DNA from 3 places in the Mesorhizobium sp. M0618 genome. Region 2 is predicted to be linked to each of the others. Evidence: riboswitches for the same ligand, from Rfam matches in the RefSeq annotation. Region 2 holds a riboswitch; each other region holds the start of a gene.

Region 1 (5,931 bases), on a different contig from region 2:
AGTACCCGCGCCGATATAGCGCCGGAACGCCTCCGGACCAGCCCCGGTAAAGAAATCATCAGCCTTGCCGGTTGCGGCCACCAACCCATTGTCGACAAACACCATGTGCTCGCCGATGCGGCGTGCATCCTCGGGCTGGTGGGTGACAAATAGCACCGTCATGGCGCGTTCGGCATGAACGGCAGCAACCAGATCCAGCATCTCGTCGCGCAAAGCGGGTCCGAGCGAAGCAAAGGGCTCGTCGAGCAGCAACACCGGTCGGTCGCGCACCAGCACGCGGGCCAGTGCGACGCGCTGGCGTTCGCCCCCGGAGAGCTCGCGCGGTAGGCGTTTCTCCTTGCCCGCGAGACCGGTGCGCGCAAGCGCCTCGGCGACCGCGGCGCGGTCCGCCTCGGTCAGTCCCAGGGAGGGCGAGCGGCCGAGCCCGACATTCTGCTCGACGGAAAGATGCGCGAAGAGATTGTTCTCCTGGAACACCATCGACACCGGCCGCGCCGAGGCCGGCTCGGTGCTGACATCGGCCCCGCCGATCAGCACGCGGCCCGATTGTGGGGTCTCGAAGCCGGCGACCAGATTGAGCAGTGTCGACTTGCCCGAACCGCTCGGACCCATGATGGCGGTGATCTTCGCCGTGGCGAACTCGACGTCGAAGACAAGTGGCGCATCGCCATAGCTGCCATAACTGAACGACACATTGTCCAGCCGCACCGGCGCGCCCTTTTCGAGCCTGTTGGCCGCCCTCTCACGCATCGCGGACCTTCTCCCTTCCCAGCCAGTGCGCCGCCACGATCAACGCGAGACAGACGAGGCCGAGCAGCAGTGCCAGGCCGGCGGCATCCTCGGTGCGGTAGCTGCCCATCCGTGCCAGAAGAAGGTAGGGCAATGTCTGCACGGAATCACTGCCGAACAGGGCAATGACACCGAGATCGCCGAGCGACAGCGCCATGGCGAAAGCGAAGGCCGTGGCGAGCGGTCGCCGCAGCGACGGCCAGTCGACCAGCATCAGCCGGTTCCAGCCCGCAATGCCGAGCTGTGCGCAGAGCCGTTCGTGACGCTCGCTGGCCGCATCATAGGCGGGACGCACGGCGCGCAGGGCGAACGGCATCGCCATCACCGCATTGACGGTGACGACCATGACCGGGGCGATGGCAAAGACATCGCCGGCATGGCGCAGCAACAGGAACCAGCCGGCGCCGACGACGATCGGCGGCACGACAAGGACAAAACCGGCGCCTGTATCGGTGGCGCGTTCGAGCAGTGTCTTTGCGCCGGCACGGCGGTTCAGCGCCAGTGCCCGCCGCGCCATGGTCAGCGCCAGCGACAGCATCACCGAAAGCAGCGCCGACAGGAAGGCGAGCGCCGCGCTGGTCAGCGTTGCCTGCCGGACGGTGGCCTCGCTGGCCAAACGGCCGAGGTCCGCACCCAACCCGGCCACCACGGTTGCCGCCATCGGCCCAACGACGAACAGCAGCGCCAGGATGATGACTAGCGCGTTCAACCAGGTCTCGCTCCGATTGACCGAGAGATAGCGGCGTTGCGCGACCGGCAAATTGGTGTCGCCGACCACATTGGCGCCCAGGCGCGTCAGGGCCAGCACAACGATAAAGGTCAAGGCGATCTGCAACAGCGTCAGTGTAACGGCCCGCGCGGGATCGAAATCGAAGCGCAGCGCCTGGTAGATGCCGACCTCAAGCGTCGTCGCGGCCGGCCCGCCGCCGAGCGTCAGCACGATGGTGAAGGATGTGATGCAGAGCATGAACACCAGCCCGGCGACGCCGGGCAGTGCGGCGCGCAGCGTTGGCCATTCGATCAGCCGGAACGCCGGCCGCGCCGCCATGCCGAGCTGGCTCGCCAACCGCCATTGGTCGGCCGGTATGGTCTGCAGCGCCTCGAGGAACAGCCGCGTCGCCAGCGGCAGGTTGAAGAAGACATGGGCGACGAGGATGCCGGACAGGCCATAGATGCCCGGCCAGCTTCCCCCGCCGATCACGGCAAGCACGCCGGCGAAATAGCCGGCACGGCCATAAAGCGCCAGGATGCCGAGTGCTGCGACAATAGCCGGCAGCGCCAACGGCACGGCGAAGATCTGCAGGATGAAGGCGCGAGCGAAGAAACGTGGGTGCCGCGACAGAGCGCGCGCCACGAACAGCGCCGGGATGACCGAAAGCAGCGTCGAGAGCGCCGCTTGCCAGAGCGTGAAGCGAATGACGCGAAGCAGATAGGGATCGAAGGTTGCCCAGGCGCCCGAGAAATCATGGGCGCCCTCGAAAAGCAGGCCAGCAAACGCGCCGCCGATCAGCAGCGCGATTGCAGCGAGCGCGAGGGTGCCAGCGGTGATGCGGGGGTCAGACGCGCGTTGCACGCTGGACCACCATTCTTTCCATCGCGGCAATTACAAAGGATTGCGTTCCTTGGCGCCCCCCTCTGTCCTGCCGGACATCTCCCCCTCCAGGGAGGAGATCGGCCGTCACCCATGCTTCCGCTAGTCTCCAACGTTGCCGGACTATAACCAGCAACGACGCTGCCAATCTCCCCCCTTGAGGGGGAGATTGCCGGCAGGCCAGAGGGGGGTGGAGTGGCGCGAACATCAAAAGAACTCGCAAGCCTACTTGCTCATCACCGCCAGCCATTCATCGACCCAAGCCTTGCGGTTGGCAGCGACCTCTTGCGGGCTGAACAGCAAGGTCTTGGTCGGCTTGACCAGTTTGTCGAAGGCCGGATTGAGCGGCTTGTCGGTCTTGCCGGCCGGGAACATCCAGTTGGTCTCGGGGATGGCATCCTGGAATTTCGGCCCGGTCATGAAGGCGATGAACTTGGCCGCCAGCGGGTTCTTGGCCCCCGCCGTGGTGATACCCGCTACTTCTATCTGCAAATACTCGCCCTCCTCGAACGACGCTGCCTGATAGCGCTCTGTCTTCTCGGCGACCATGTGGTAGGCCGGCGACGTCGTGTAGGACAGCACCATCGGCGCCTCGCCCTTGGTGAACAGCCCATAGGCCTCGCTCCAGCCCGGCGTCACGGTCAGCACTTTCGCCTTGAGCTTGGCCCAGGCCTCGGGCGCCTTGTCGCCATAGACTGACTTGACCCACAGAAGCAGACCGAGGCCCGGCGTGGAGGTGCGCGGATCCTGGATGACGATCTTGTCATCGGCACTGCCCTCGACCAGCTCTTTCAGGCTTTTCGGCGGGATCTTCAGCTTCTCGGTGTCGTAGACGACGGCGAAATATCCGTAGTCAAAGGGGACAAAAGTATCGTCGCTCCAGCCACCCGGCACGTTGACATCAGTTACGCCGCCATGCGGCGCGAACAAGCCTGACGCCTTGGCATCGGCGGTGAGATTGGTGTCGAGGCCAAGCACGATATCGGCCTTGGTCGATGCGCCTTCCAATCTGACGCGGTTGAGCAGCGCGACGCCGTCGGCGACGGAGACGAACTCGACATCGCAGCCGCATTCGGCCTCGAACTCCTTCTTCACCACGGGACCCGGACCCCAGTCGGCGGTAAAGCTCTCATAGGTGTAGACGGTGAGTTTGTCCTTGGCCAAGGCCGGTCCGGACAGGACCACGGCCATTGCTGAGACTAGAGCGTATAAATGCGTGCGCATCGGCGCCTCCTTCGTTCGAATTGAAAGGAATTGAGGCGTCGGACTGTCCGAAACGTCTAATCCCTCCGCCGGTACAAACCGGATCAGGTTCAGCGGGTTGGCGAGACTGCCTCTCAGCCGGTCCGCGAAGATCGCGTCCGGCACCCCGTTAGAGCGTTTCGACACATAGGCCGGGCCGATCCCCCATGCAAGTGGGAGTTTGCCGCCTTCCGTTTCCCGTGCCGGGCTGGTAAGGGCCACACGATATGAGCACATTCACCATCCTGCTTGGCGGCGATCTCATCCGCACGCCACGGCTCGACCGCCAGGCCGAAGGCTCCCGCGTCATCGCCGCCGACGCCGGCATCGGGCATGCGCGGCTGCTGGGTCTCGTGCCCGAACTGTGGGTGGGCGATTTCGATTCCGTGCCAGCCAAGCTGCCTGACGATCTCGCTGCCGTGCCGCGCCGGACCTTCCCGGCGGAAAAGGACCAGACCGATGGCGAACTGGCCATTGCCGCCGCACTCGAGCGCGGCGCGACCCGCCTGGTGCTCGCCGGTGCTTTCGGCGGCAAGCGCGCCGACCACGCTTTCCTGCATCTGGCGCTTGCCCTCCGGCTGGCCGAGGCCGGGACTGATGTGCTCCTGACCAGCGGCGCCCAGGAGGGCATTCCCCTGCTGCGCGGAACGGCCGGCTTCGACTATGCCGATGGCACGCTGTTTTCGGTGCTCGGCTTTTCCGAGCTCGCCGGCCTGACCGTCACCGGCGCCAAATGGCCGCTGAACCACGTCAAGGTGGCGTTCGGTTCGTCGCTGACCATCTCCAACGAGGTCAAGTCCGACAAGACCGGGGGCCGCCTCGAAATCGCGCTCGGCCATGGCCGCGCGATGCTGCTCGCTCATCCCTATCCCTTACCTGAAAGCTGACATGGCCCCGCCTCTTCTCAACCTCGACGGGATAAAACTGACCTTCGGCGGCACGCCGCTGCTCGACGGCGCCGCCTTGACGGCTTCGGCCGGCGACAAGATTGCACTGGTCGGCCGCAACGGGTCGGGCAAGTCGACCCTGCTGAAGATCGCCGCTGGCCTGATCGAGCCGCAGGACGGCGAGGTGTTCCGCCAGCCTTCGGCAACTATCCGCTATTTGCCGCAGATGCCCGACATGGAGGGCTTTGCGACTGTCCGCGCCTATATCGAGGCCGGGCTTGGCCCTGCCGACGATCCCTACCGCGCCAGCTATCTGATGGAGCATCTCGGACTGTCGGGTGAGGAACGTCCGAACGATCTGTCGGGCGGCGAGGCGAGGCGTGCTGCCCTTGCCCGCGTCATGGCGCCGGAGCCAGACATCCTGCTGCTCGATGAGCCGACCAACCATCTCGACCTCTCGGTCATCGAATGGCTGGAAGAAGAACTCATCCGCACCTCCTCGGCACTGATCGTCATCTCGCACGACCGCCGCTTTCTCGAACGTGTGTCGCGCGCCACCATCTGGCTCGATCGCGGCCAGACCCGCAGGCTGGACAAGGGCTTTGGCCATTTCGAGGAATGGCGCGACCTGGTCCTGGAGGAAGAAGAGCGCGAGCAGCATAAACTCGGCCGCCAGATCGTTCGCGAAGAGCATTGGCTGCGCTACGGCGTGACGGCGCGGCGCAAGCGAAACATGCGCCGGCTCGGCGAGTTGCAGACCATGCGCCAGCGTTTTCGCGGCCATCGCGGTGCCGAAGGGTCGGCGACCATGGTGGCGAGCGACGCCGCCGAGTCCGGCAAGCTGGTGATCGAGGCGAAGAACATCGAGAAGAGCTTTGGCGATCTCACCGTGGTCAAGGGGTTTTCGACCCGCATCCAGCGCGGCGATCGCGTCGGCCTGGTCGGGCCGAACGGCGCCGGCAAGACGACGCTCTTGAAGATGCTAACCGGCGAGATGAAGCCGGACGCCGGTTCGGTGCGGCTCGGCACCAATCTGGAGATCGCCACGCTCGACCAGAAGCGCGAGGCGGTCGACCCGCAGGAGACGCTGGCGCAATATCTCACCGACGGGCGCGGCGAGAACCTCGTCATCAATGGCGAGCAGCGCCACGTCGTCTCCTACATGAAGGATTTCCTGTTCAAGCCGGAGCAGGCACGCACGCCGGTGCGCGAGTTGTCCGGCGGAGAACGGGCACGGCTCTTGCTGGCGCGGGTGCTGGCGCGGCCGGCAAACCTTCTGGTGCTCGACGAGCCGACCAACGATCTCGATATGGAGACGCTGGAACTGCTGCAGGAACTGGTCGCCGGCTTTGCCGGCACCGTCATCCTGGTCAGCCACGATCGCGATTTCCTCGACCGCACCGTGACCAGCCTGATCGCGCC
Region 2 (5,931 bases):
TGGAATTGCTTTTGAGGAGACGTGACATGGCGACTTCGACCGAACGTGCAGTCCTTGCCGGCGGCTGTTTCTGGGGCATGCAGGATTTGATACGGCGCTATCCAGGCGTCATCTCCACCCGCGTCGGCTACAGCGGCGGCGACGTGCCCAACGCCACCTATCGCAACCATGGCAGCCACGCCGAAGCGATCGAGATCAATTTCGATCCGGCCATCATAAGCTATAGCACGCTGCTGGAACGCTTTTTCCAGATCCACGATCCGACGACGCGCAACCGCCAGGGCAACGATGTCGGGACGAGTTATCGCTCGGCGATCTATTACACCAGCGACGAACAGAAGCGCGTCGCCGAGGACACCATCGCCGATGTCGATGCCTCGGGCCTGTGGCCGGGCAAGGTTGTCACCGAAGTCGCACCCGTTGGTCCATTCTGGGAAGCCGAGCCCGAGCATCAGGACTATCTGGAGAAATATCCCAACGGATACACCTGCCACTTCGTCAGGCCAGGCTGGAAGCTGCCGGTTCGCGAGACGGCGGTTTCGTAGATTTGCAACTGCGATTTGCCCTGCATTGCTGCTCGACGGTGTCGTCGAGCAGATCATCGCATCCAAACCCCTTTCGGTCAGCGCGGCTTGTCGCGTCGGTGAAGCCATCGAGCTTTCACCAATGTGCGAAAGCGCCCTTCGAACACCTTCGTCAACGGCGAATGCGGATGCGGTAGGCAAACACGGTCAGGCGGTTGACAGCCTGCCGTATCGCGGTCCAACTGCGCAGGAAGAGTTGATTTCGGGAGACGGGCCGTGAAAAAAGTTTACGAAAAGCCAGTGTTTGTAAAACGCGAGCGTCTTTCGGTTGTCACTGCCTTGGCATCGCCTTCCACTCAGCCGACCTGACAAGCTCGCCCTGATCTGTCGGCCCGTTTGAGCCGCCGAAGATGAGGCCGATCGAATCGACCGATCACTCGGAGCCGATCACAGCCGTTTTTGTCCTCGATATCTCTAACTATACCGGGCCTCTGCTCGCCGGCTGGCTAGAGGCTGGAAATGCAATTGGCGCGATCATCGTGCCCGGGTTCCGGCGTCGTCCCACTGGTTTCAGCATTGGCAATTTCCGGCGAAGGCTTCAACGCAAGCTGCTGCTCAGGCGGTTTATCGGTAACACGCCTGTCAAGTTGATCGAATTTGGCCGCCCTTACGATTGGAATGCGCTTGGTCGGCAATTGTCTGACGTCCGCGCCGATGTGCTGGTCTGCTACACTTTGCCTGTCTTGATCCCTCAAGAGGTTCTTGGCCATTTTTCCAAAGGCGGGGTCAACCTCCACCCGGCGCTGCTCCCCGACTATCGAGGGCCCCACCCGATCCAGCGCTTGGCCGTGGACGGCCGGCATGCGGCTCATGGCGGCGTCACGCTCCACAAGATGTCCGCCGGTTTTGACGAGGGTGACATTCTCGGGCAGGTGCCGTTTTCCGAAGCTGACTGGACATCGAGAGAAGCCCTGGTCGACAGCACGGCAACCGCTATGCGGATTCTGGTGAGCGAGGCGGTGCCGACCTACTGCCGGGGGCTGTTGTCAGGAATGCCGCAGCCGAAAGGCGATTTCGTCTGGGCGCGGCTTCAGCCCAGCCACCTGATAATCTCGCCGGCCATGTCGGTCGAGCATGTTGTACGGCTATGGCATGTGCTTGGCCTTCTGCCAGGCATCTATCTTGAAATCGGAACGCGCAAAGTCAGGCTGGGATTCCAGATCAGAAGGCTGGGGCCCTGCACAGGAAAGGCTCCGGTCAGGCGGTGGGGAACAGTGGAATTTGATCTCGCCAACGGTCGGGTCCTGTATTTTACCTACGGTAGAGTGCTCAAACGGCTGCTCAATTCGAAACACCTATTTTCGCGCCCGCCCGCCGGGAGACCCGCTCCAGAAATCCGGCTGTTCGGCAAAGCGAGTGCTGCGGACCAGAAAAACGGATGAAGTCGCTGGGCGATGCCCAGCGGCTTCATCCGTTTGCGACGTGGTTACTTGCCACAATGATTATCGTTTACCGTTGGCGCCGTCGCGTTACCATCGGCGTCCGGCTGCGCGCCTTGCGGGTTGGTCGGGCAATTCTGATCCGCGTTCGAATTCATGTCCCCTACCGTGCCAGTCGTGCTGTTGGTCGTGCCCGGGTCGACAGTGTCCGGCTCGATCGTATTCGGGGAAGCCGGCGTGTTCGGCTCAACCGTCACCGACTTGCCGCTGCCGCTTCCATTTGCGTTGTTGCTGCCGGCGCTTTGCGCCATGGCTGACGTGGCCAGACCAATGGTGAGAACCGAAGCTGCGAGGATTTTCATGAACATGGTTTGTCTCCATTTCTGTGAAGTCGTCGCTTATTTTCTACGAAAGTGATCGCGTTGCGACTGTGGGGACAACCGGTCGCGGCGGCGAAGGTTCCCGACAAAATTCCGCTCAGGCGCACCGTGACTGGCGCAATGCTTTTGGCGCAGTGCTCTGAAAAAACGGCTTTCCCTTGAACTCGAATGATGCTTTAAGGCGCACATCCACAGGGGTGCTCCGTACGGTCGGGGCTGAGACGGGGGCGGCAAGCCCACAGACCCTAGAAGCTGATCTGGGTAATACCAGCGGAGCGAGGCGGGCGATGTTTTCAGGCGCACAGATTTCCCTATACCCCATGACCGACGAATTCGTCGGTGTCATTCTTGGCGCGCTCGGTGCGCTCGATCCCTGGCGCGACAAGCTCAGGATCGAGACCGACGACATCTCGACCTTGCTGGTCGGGTCGCCCGAAGTGCTGTTTCCCGCCATGCGCGACCTCTTCGTGGCGGCGGCACGTAGCGGCAAACATTGCGTGTTGTCGGCCACCATCTCGCGCGGGTGCCCTGGCGAGCCGGATGATCCGATCTGCCGCTCCGATGCACTTGGCGGGCCTGTCGGGCCACTCGGCCCGCGCAAGGATGCGGCCATCGCGGCGGTGCGCAATGCTGCTGCCACCGGCCAGCCGGCGGCGGCGCAGTTCTCGCTCTATGTGATGGGCACCGACGACCACATGGACGAGATCTACGGCTGCATCGATTTTCTCAAGCAGTCCGGCGTCTATGAGCGTTCCAAGCATTTCTGCACGAAACTGCGCGGTGATGCCGGTGCGATCTTTTCGGCGCTGGACGAGGCCTTCTGCCGCTTCGGACCAGGCGCCGGCCACGTAACCCTCGACGTCACGGTCTCGGCCAACAGCCCGTCGGCTGTCTGAAGCTGCCGCCGCATCCGCGCGGCCGTCAAAGGTTATCTCCCGTGGTCTCATCATCATTCGCTTCGCGCCCGATCGCGGGCCTTCTTGTCAAGGCAATGCCGGCCATGATCTCGGTCGGTTTGCTCCTAGTGGCGTGGGAGCTTTATGCCACCTATTCCGGCATCAGGCCGACGATGCTGCCGGCGCCGTCGCGCGTTTTCGAGCAAGCGCTGCTCAATCGCCAGGCGCTGGCCGACAACGCCATTCCGACCATCGGCGCCACGCTGCTCGGCTTTGCCTGTTCGCTCAGCGCCGCCTTCGTGCTGTCGATGCTGGTCGACTTCTTCCAGCCGCTGCGGCGTGCGCTGTTTCCCGTCTTCATCGTCAGCCAGACCTTGCCGCTGGTGGCCATCGCGCCGCTGGTGGTGCTGTGGTTCGGCTTCGGGCTGGCGCCCAAGATCATGCTGGTGGCGCTGGTTACCTTCTTTCCGATGCTGGTTGCATTGGTCGAGGGTTATGAGTCGACCGAGGCCGAGATCGGGCAAATGCTGCGCGCCATGGGGGCAGGGCGCTGGCGCATCTTCGTGCTGGCACGGCTGCCTTCGGCGCTGCCCTATTTCTTCGCTGGCTTGAGGATCTCCATCACCTACGCCGTGGTCGGCGCGATCTTCGCCGAATATGCGGGGGCCGCGAAGGGGCTGGGCATCTACATGCTCAACGCCAAGAACAATTTCCGTCCTGACCTGGTTCTTGCCGCCGTCGGAGTGAGCGCTGCCCTGACCCTTGTCCTGTTCGGGTTGACTGTACTGCTGCAGCGCCTTGCGATGCCCTGGGAGCGGGCCGGCAAGGAAACCGCCGGGAAGGGAGCCTGGCGATGAGCCGGCTGGAACTGCGGCACGTGCGCAAGGCGTTCGGTCGGCTCGACGTGCTGGCCGATATTTCGCTTAGCGTCGGCGCTGGTGAATTCGTCTCGATTCTTGGACCCTCGGGCGCCGGCAAATCGACGCTCTTTCAGCTTCTGACCGGCGCCGAGCATGGCGAGGGCGAGATGTTGTTCGACGGCGCGCCGCTCGACGACCACGGCAGGCATTTCGCCTTCATGCCGCAGCGTGACGCGCTGATGCCGTGGCGGCGCATCCTCGACAACGCGACGCTCGGGCTCGAAGTCCAAGGCATGAGGAGACAGGCGGCGCGGGTGCGCGTTGCGCCGTTGTTTGCCGAATTCGGGCTTGCCGGCTTCGAGCGGCATTTTCCAGCGCAACTGTCCGGCGGTATGCGCCAGCGCGCGGCCTTGCTGCGCACGGTGGTGCAGCAACGCGACATGCTTTTGCTCGACGAGCCGTTCGGCGCGCTCGACGCGCTGACCCGCACGGCCATGCAGCGCTGGCTGGAACAGATGTGGCGGCATCATCGCTGGACGGCGCTCCTGATCACCCATGACGTGCGCGAAGCCGTGTTCCTGTCCGACCGCATCTATGTGCTGTCGGCGCGCCCGGCCCGCATCGTGCGTGAAATTAAGGTGCCGCTGCCGCGCCCGCGCAGCCTTGGCGGCGATGCCGCGCGCCAGGCAAGTACGCTCGAGGCCGAGATTCTCGACATCATCGTCAACGCCACCCCATCCAAAGGACACGATCATGACTGACTTGACGCGCCGGCAGGCCTTGTTGCTGACCCTTGCCACAGGCCTTCCGCTCATTGCCGGATCGGGGCGAGCCCAAGCACAATCGGCACAAAAGGTCACCGTTGCCCTCGACTGGACGGTCAACACCAACCACATCGGACTGTTCGTCGCCCGCGACAAGGGCTTCTATCGCGAGGCCGGGCTCGAGGTCGACATCCTGCCTTACAGCGATACCGGTGCGGGCACGCTGGTTGCAAATCGCGTCGCCGATTTCGGCATCAACGGCACCATCAGCCTGTTCACCCAGAGAACCGCCGGAGCGGACCTGAAGGGCGTCTATGCGGTGGTGCAATCGGAAACCGGCCGCGTGGTCTTCAATGCGGCCCGCAGCGAGATAGTAAGCCCGAGAAACCTTGACGGCCTGACCTATGGCGGCTTCGGCAGCGCCTGGGAAAACGCCCTGATATCGACCATCATCCGCCATGATGGCGGCAAGGGCAATTTCGAGACGGTGACGCTCGGCACCTCAGCCTATGAGGCGCTGGCCAATGGTTCGGTCGATTTCACGCTCGAAGTCTCGACCTGGGAGGGTGTCGAAGCCGAGCTCAAGGGCGTCAAACAACGCAGCTTCGTCTATGCCGATTACGGCGTGCCTGACGAGCATACGACACTGATCTCTTCGAGCGAAGCCTATCTCCAGGCAAACCCCAAGCCTGCGGCAGCCTTTGTCCAGGCGACACGGCGCGGCTACCAGTTCGCGGTCGATCACCCCGAAGATGCGGCAGCCCTGCTGATCGCGGCCAACAAGGATGCGTTGACCAATCCGGCGCTGATCCACGCCTCGCTGAAGGCGCTGATCGACGGCCATTATCTGCGCAGCCAAAGCGGCGCCATCGGGACGATGGATTCGGCCAAGATGGAAGCGATCGGCGACTATCTCTTCGCGTCCGGCATCTTGCGCGATGCCGATGGCAAGCTGGTTGCTCAACGCCCGGATTTCGGGAGCTATTTCCGCAACGACTATCTGAGCTAGTCTGCCAAGATCAAATGAAATGGGTCGCCCGTCTTTCTGGACGACCGCGTGGAGCAGGG
Region 3 (5,931 bases), on a different contig from region 2:
GACGCTAGGTAAGGCGTTCGGCTCGATGGGGGGTTATGTGACCGGACCTGCCTCCATTGTTGACAGCATACGAAGCTTCTCGATCGGTTTCATTTTCACCACGGCGCTTGCGCCAGCGCTTGCGGCTGGTGCGCTGGCAGCGCTGCGCCATCTTCGCGATTTAGATTCAGAACGAATTGATCTGCACCGGAAAACGAAACTTTTAGTCGGATTGCTGAAAGAGGCGGGCATCCCCGTCATGCCGACCCGAAGCCACATCATTCCTGTGCTTATTGGTGATCCATTCCGTTGCAAGGAAGCGTCCCGCCAGCTTCTAGATCAGCATGGAATATACGTTCAGCCAATTCTGGCGCCGAGTGTTCCGGTGGGAACCGAGCGGTTCAGGGTGACGGTTACGCCTGCCCATAGTACGACAGATATTCGGACGTTCGTCGATGCGCTCAGGCAGGTTCTGCTGCGGGACAATCTTGGCAAGGCTGCCTAATGTAAATGCTGGGAACGACAGGGCGCGCAGCCTCAGACCTGATTATATCAGCCGGGCTCGCCGAGGTGGAAGCGGCGGTCCGCGATCCGGTTCTGACGCCCGATCGCATCTTCGAATGTCATCGGAAAGCAGTTCCGTAACCCGCAATGACAGCTTTCGCGATCTTAAATGATGTGACTCCATGATTGAATGGGGCTGTTTGACGACTCGCTGCTTACACATCGGCCGGTTCCAGATTCAGGGCTCACCATGAGCCGGTATGACCAGAGCGCATGTTCTTGTGCTGCGAGTTTGATGTGGCTTGGCGTGCCCTACCCGAGAGGTAGGCCACGCCAAGGCCCACGGGATCACACACGAGCAAGCCTCCGACGCCGCCCTAATCAACAACGCTGCAACAGATCCTTCAAATCAATTTACAAGATTTTTACAACCGTCAGTCGTTGACAATGGTACGGCACCGCGAGTCTGAGGTCCGGCACGGCCATAAAAGTGACGCCGGTACCCTCGGACCGCCGCCAGCACGCAACATCGGGATTAACAGCAATGGTAAGAAGAAGAGCGCTCATATTGGTCGAAGGCCATAGGGGTACTGGTCAGCTATACGTCCAAGCGGCTCAGTGTCTTGGTCTTCATCCAATTACTCTGACGGCTGATCCACCTCGGTACGACTATCTTTCGGCGGAAAACGTTGAGGCAATCCGTGTCGACACTGGCAATCTCGAAGCGTTGGTCCGCGAAAGTTCGCGGCTGCGTGCTACCCACGACATTGCTGGCATTACTGGCTTTGCCGGGGACCATGAATCAATCTATGCGACAGTTGGCAAGCTTTGCCGGCATTTCGATCTACCGGGACCGAACCCTGAATCGATTGAACGAAGCTGCGACAAATTCAAGCAACGCCAACTCCTCGCGCAGGCCGGCGTTCCAATACCGGCTTATCGGTTGGCAACGAATGCGGCGGAGGTAGAAAGCTCGGCTGCAGAGATCGGCCTGCCCGTGATTCTTAAGCCGGCAGTAGGCAGCGGCAGCATGGGTGTCCGATTGTGCCGCAGCCTCGAAGACGTAGCCGAACATACGACCTATCTATTGGGCGGAAAGCACATATGGCGGTCTACACCGAAAATACTCGTCGAAGAATTCGCACAGGGCCCGTTCTATAGCATTAATGTTATGGGGAATGAGGTCGTTGCGATTTGCGCCAATGACTTTGGTCCCCTCCCCCATTTCGTCATACGTGAGGTGACGTATCCGGCCCTGCTAACCGATCAGGAGCGTGAGCGCATCGCCGATGTTTCGCTGAGCTGTTTGCGGGCTCTCGGCCTTGGCTGGGGGCCAACTAACATTGAACTCCGGTGCACGAAACGCGGTCCAGTTGTCATTGAAGTCAATCCGCGTCTTAGTGGCGCGCCCGACCCTCAACTGGTCCAGTTAGCTTACGGTGTCGACCTCGTCACCGAGCACATCAAGCTTGTCATTGGCGAGGAATGGGATCTGCGCAAAAAGCATTCGCATACTGCGGCCGCGCGATTCCTGCTTCCTGATCAAGATGGCACCCTCGACTGGATTGGTGGCGACACTCAGGCAGCTGCTATATTAGGTGTGGCCGAGGTCAAATTGAATGTTGAACCCAAGACACCGATCGTCAGGAAGGGGGATTTCCGAGACTGGATTGGACATGTCATTGCCACTTCGCCCAGCCGTGCTGAAACCGAGGGCGCCCTTCAGCGAGCGGTCGCCTTGATCGATTGGTCGATCACCCCTTTTCCGGCGACAATAGGAGGTGATCGAGAGCACGATGTTTGTGGGGCGTTCGGGCGGCCCACCAGTTCTGTTCCGATCAGGCAATGACGGCTTAAGATCCTTGAAACGCAGCAGTTCCGTCTACGTCAATGTCACATCAAGTTTGACGAGGCAAATGCAGCTTTGGCCACACCTGCCCTATCTCCCGCGGAACTTCTCCGCGACCCGTGGCGAGGCCGTCGGGCCAATTTGGGCCCAATTTGATTGCCGCCCACCGCCGCCGCAGGACGAACACGCGCTTGACAAGACAACCCCGGCCCGTTCAACTTGAGGCATTCACCAGGGGAGTCCCGGCAAGGGGCTGAGATACTGCTGGCTTTCGCGGCGCAGTGACCCGTTGAACCTGATCCAGTTCATACTGGCGTAGGGACGGTGCAAGCGCTCTGCGGGAGTTCACGCCCGAGGTCCTGTTTCGGCAGGTAGACAGAAGCGTCTTTTCATCCTTCCGGCACAGAACTGGGTCTCCAATGCATGAGCAAAGGAGCCTCAAGATGAATGCCCTCACCCCCGCCGTGTCGACGGGACCGCTGCCTGCTTCGCGTAAGATCCACAAGCCCGGTGCCATCCACCCGCAGATCAGGGTGCCGATGCGCGAAATCTCCGTCCATCCGACAGCCGGCGAACCGCCCGTCACCGTCTACGACCCGTCGGGCTCCTATACCGATCCGGCTGTCGAAACCAGCATCCAAAAAGGCCTGGCCCGGCTTCGCCACGAATGGATCTTGGCGCGCGGCGATGTCGAGGACTGCGACGGCCGCCACGTCCGGCCGGAAGACAATGGATACGCCACCGGCGAGCGCCTGACACCGGAATTTCCGATACGCAATCGGCCGCTCAAGGCCAAGCAGGGCAAGGCGGTGACCCAACTTGCCTATGCGCGCGCCGGCATCATCACGCCAGAAATGGAGTTCGTCGCCATCCGCGAGAACCTTGGTCGCGAGATCCTACGCGGCAAGCTTGAGCGCGACGGCGAGGCTTTCGGCGCGACGCTGCCCGATTTCGTCACGCCCGAATTCGTGCGTGACGAGGTGGCGCGCGGACGGGCGATCATCCCCGCCAACATCAACCATCCCGAGAGCGAGCCAATGATCATCGGCCGCAATTTCCTGGTCAAGATCAACGCCAACATCGGCAACTCCGCCGTCACATCATCGATGGCCGAAGAGGTCGAAAAAATGGTCTGGGCGATCCGCTGGGGCGCCGATACGGTGATGGACCTGTCGACCGGCCGCAACATCCACAACATCCGCGAATGGATCGTCCGCAACGCGCCGGTGCCGATCGGCACGGTGCCGCTCTACCAGGCGCTCGAGAAGGTTGGCGGCATTGCCGAGGACCTGACCTGGGAGGTCTACCGCGACACGCTGATCGAGCAGGCCGAGCAAGGCGTCGACTATTTCACCATCCACGCCGGCGTGCGGCTGCATTACATCCCGCTGACCGTTGACCGGGTCACGGGTATCGTCTCGCGCGGCGGCTCGATCATGGCAAAATGGTGCCTGCACCATCACCGGGAAAGCTTCCTCTACGAGCACTTCGCCGAGATCTGCGACATCGCCAGAGCCTACGACGTCTCCTTCTCGCTCGGCGACGGTCTTCGTCCAGGCTCGATCGCCGATGCGAACGACGCGGCGCAATTTGCCGAGTTGGAAACGCTCGGCGAACTGACGCAGATCGCCTGGGCGAAGGATTGCCAGGTAATGATCGAAGGCCCCGGCCACGTGCCGATGCACAAGATCAAGCAGAACATGGAAAAGCAGCTCGCCGTCTGCGGTGAGGCTCCGTTCTACACGCTTGGCCCGCTGACGACCGACATCGCGCCGGGCTATGACCACATCACCTCCGGCATCGGTGCCGCCATGATAGGCTGGTTCGGCACCGCAATGCTTTGCTACGTCACGCCGAAAGAGCATCTCGGCCTTCCCGACCGCAACGACGTCAAGATTGGCGTGATCACCTACAAGATCGCCGCCCATGCAGCCGATCTGGCGAAGGGCCATCCGGCAGCGAAAGTCAGGGATGATGCGCTTTCGCGCGCGCGCTTCGAGTTCCGCTGGGAGGACCAGTTCAATCTGTCGCTCGACCCGGAAACCGCGCGGTCCTTCCACGACCAGACTTTGCCCAAGGAAGCGCACAAGGTGGCGCATTTCTGCTCGATGTGCGGACCGAAATTCTGCTCGATGCGCATCTCTCACGATATCCGTGCCGAGGCGCAGAAAGAGGGCATGGCGGCGATGGCGGCGAAATACCGCGAGGGCGGTGATCTCTACCTGCCGGCGGACGAGACCGGCGCGCCGCTCATAGCTCAGCCACGTGAGCCATCATGAAGGTCTTGGTCAAAGGGGCCGGCGTTGCCGGCCTCACCGTCGCCTTCGAGTTCGCCGCACGCGGCGCGGTGGTTACCGTTGCCGAGACAAGGACTGCCCTTAGCGGCAATGCGTCGTGGTTCGCCGGTGGCATGTTGGCACCGTGGTGCGAGCGTGAAAGCGCCGAGCAGCCGGTGCTGGATCTCGGACGCGACGCCGCCGACTGGTGGGACGCCGCAACGCCCGGCTTGGTAGCACGACGGGGAACGCTGGTCTTGGCCGCGCCGCGCGATGCGCGCGAGCTCGACCGGTTCGCCAGCCGCACGACGGGCTATCGGCGCGTCGAGGAAGATGAAATTGCCTTGCTGGAGCCCGACTTAGCCGGCCGCTTCCGCCGCGGATTGCTCTTCCCCGACGAGGCTCACCTCGACCCACGCCCGGCGATGGCGGCACTTCATGACAAGCTTGCGACCATGGGTGTCAAATTCCACTTCGGCTGCGACGCCCGGCCTGTTTCGGGTTTCGCCCGTCAGATAGACTGTATGGGAATGGCAGCGGCCGATGACAGGCTGCGCGGTGTTCGCGGCGAAATGCTGATTCTTCGCACGCCTGATGTCTCGCTGTCGCGGCCGGTCCGTTTGCTGCATCCGCGCTTTCCGCTTTATGCCGTGCCGCGCACCGATCACCGTTTCATGATCGGAGCGACGATGATTGAAAGCCAGAGCGCCGGACCGGTGACGGCGCGTTCCATGATGGAGCTGCTGGGTACCGCCTATGCCCTCCACCCGGCCTTTGGCGAGGCCGAGATCGTTGAAACCGGTGTCGGCGTCCGCCCAGCCTTTCCCGACAATTTGCCGCGCGTCGAAACGAACGGTGAAATCATCGCGATCAACGGCCTCTATCGTCACGGTTTTCTCCTGGCTCCCGCCATGGCGCGCCAGGCTGCCGACCTGGTTTTCAGTCAAGACAGAACCAAGGAGCTTGCTCATGAAACTGATGGTCAACGGCGAAGCGCATGAGGTTGCCGCCACCACGCTGGCCGGGCTGCTTGCCGCGCTTGACTATGAGGGCGATTGGCTCGCGACCGCCGTCAACAACGACCTGGTGCAGAAAGCCAACCGGGCGGAATTCCAGTTGAACGACGGCGACCGGATTGAAATCCTCTCGCCCATGCAGGGCGGCTAGCATGTTCGACCTTCTTGGAACGACGCTTCCCTCCCGACTGCTTCTCGGCACGGCTCAGTATCCTTCGCCGGCCATCCTTGCCGATGCGGTCAGGGCATCGGGCACGGCGGTGGTGACCGTCTCGTTGCGCCGTGAGATGGCAGGCGGCAGGGCCGG

The links. A riboswitch is a leader RNA that binds a small molecule or an ion and turns the genes downstream of it on or off. The one in region 2 is predicted to bind thiamine pyrophosphate.
Region 1: linked by a shared signal. The riboswitch ahead of thiB (thiamine ABC transporter substrate binding subunit) and the one ahead of NKJ04_RS08270 (YkoF family thiamine/hydroxymethylpyrimidine-binding protein) in region 2 are both predicted to bind thiamine pyrophosphate.
Region 3: linked by a shared signal. The riboswitch ahead of thiC (phosphomethylpyrimidine synthase ThiC) and the one ahead of NKJ04_RS08270 (YkoF family thiamine/hydroxymethylpyrimidine-binding protein) in region 2 are both predicted to bind thiamine pyrophosphate.

The regions. Positions count from the first base shown of each region.
Region 1 covers NZ_JAMYQH010000030.1:46,522-52,452, reverse strand. The annotation lists gene thiQ (thiamine ABC transporter ATP-binding protein) at 1-750, opposite strand, end outside; gene thiP (thiamine/thiamine pyrophosphate ABC transporter permease) at 743-2,362, opposite strand; gene thiB (thiamine ABC transporter substrate binding subunit) at 2,606-3,604, opposite strand; TPP riboswitch at 3,648-3,762, opposite strand; gene NKJ04_RS26580 (thiamine diphosphokinase) at 3,850-4,509, shown strand; gene NKJ04_RS26575 (ABC-F family ATP-binding cassette domain-containing protein) at 4,511-5,931, shown strand, end outside.
Region 2 covers NZ_JAMYQH010000005.1:189,113-195,043, forward strand. The annotation lists gene msrA (peptide-methionine (S)-S-oxide reductase MsrA) at 27-545, shown strand; gene NKJ04_RS08255 (hypothetical protein) at 571-804, shown strand; gene NKJ04_RS08260 (formyltransferase family protein) at 935-1,966, shown strand; gene NKJ04_RS08265 (RodZ family helix-turn-helix domain-containing protein) at 2,011-2,331, opposite strand; TPP riboswitch at 2,527-2,640, shown strand; gene NKJ04_RS08270 (YkoF family thiamine/hydroxymethylpyrimidine-binding protein) at 2,631-3,239, shown strand; gene NKJ04_RS08275 (ABC transporter permease) at 3,335-4,096, shown strand; gene NKJ04_RS08280 (ABC transporter ATP-binding protein) at 4,093-4,860, shown strand; gene NKJ04_RS08285 (ABC transporter substrate-binding protein) at 4,853-5,872, shown strand; gene NKJ04_RS08290 (hypothetical protein) at 5,921-5,931, shown strand, end outside.
Region 3 covers NZ_JAMYQH010000033.1:26,044-31,974, forward strand. The annotation lists gene NKJ04_RS27655 (aminotransferase class I/II-fold pyridoxal phosphate-dependent enzyme) at 1-484, shown strand, start outside; gene NKJ04_RS27660 (ATP-grasp domain-containing protein) at 1,028-2,332, shown strand; TPP riboswitch at 2,556-2,672, shown strand; gene thiC (phosphomethylpyrimidine synthase ThiC) at 2,776-4,611, shown strand; gene thiO (glycine oxidase ThiO) at 4,608-5,609, shown strand; gene thiS (sulfur carrier protein ThiS) at 5,578-5,775, shown strand; gene NKJ04_RS27680 (thiazole synthase) at 5,777-5,931, shown strand, end outside.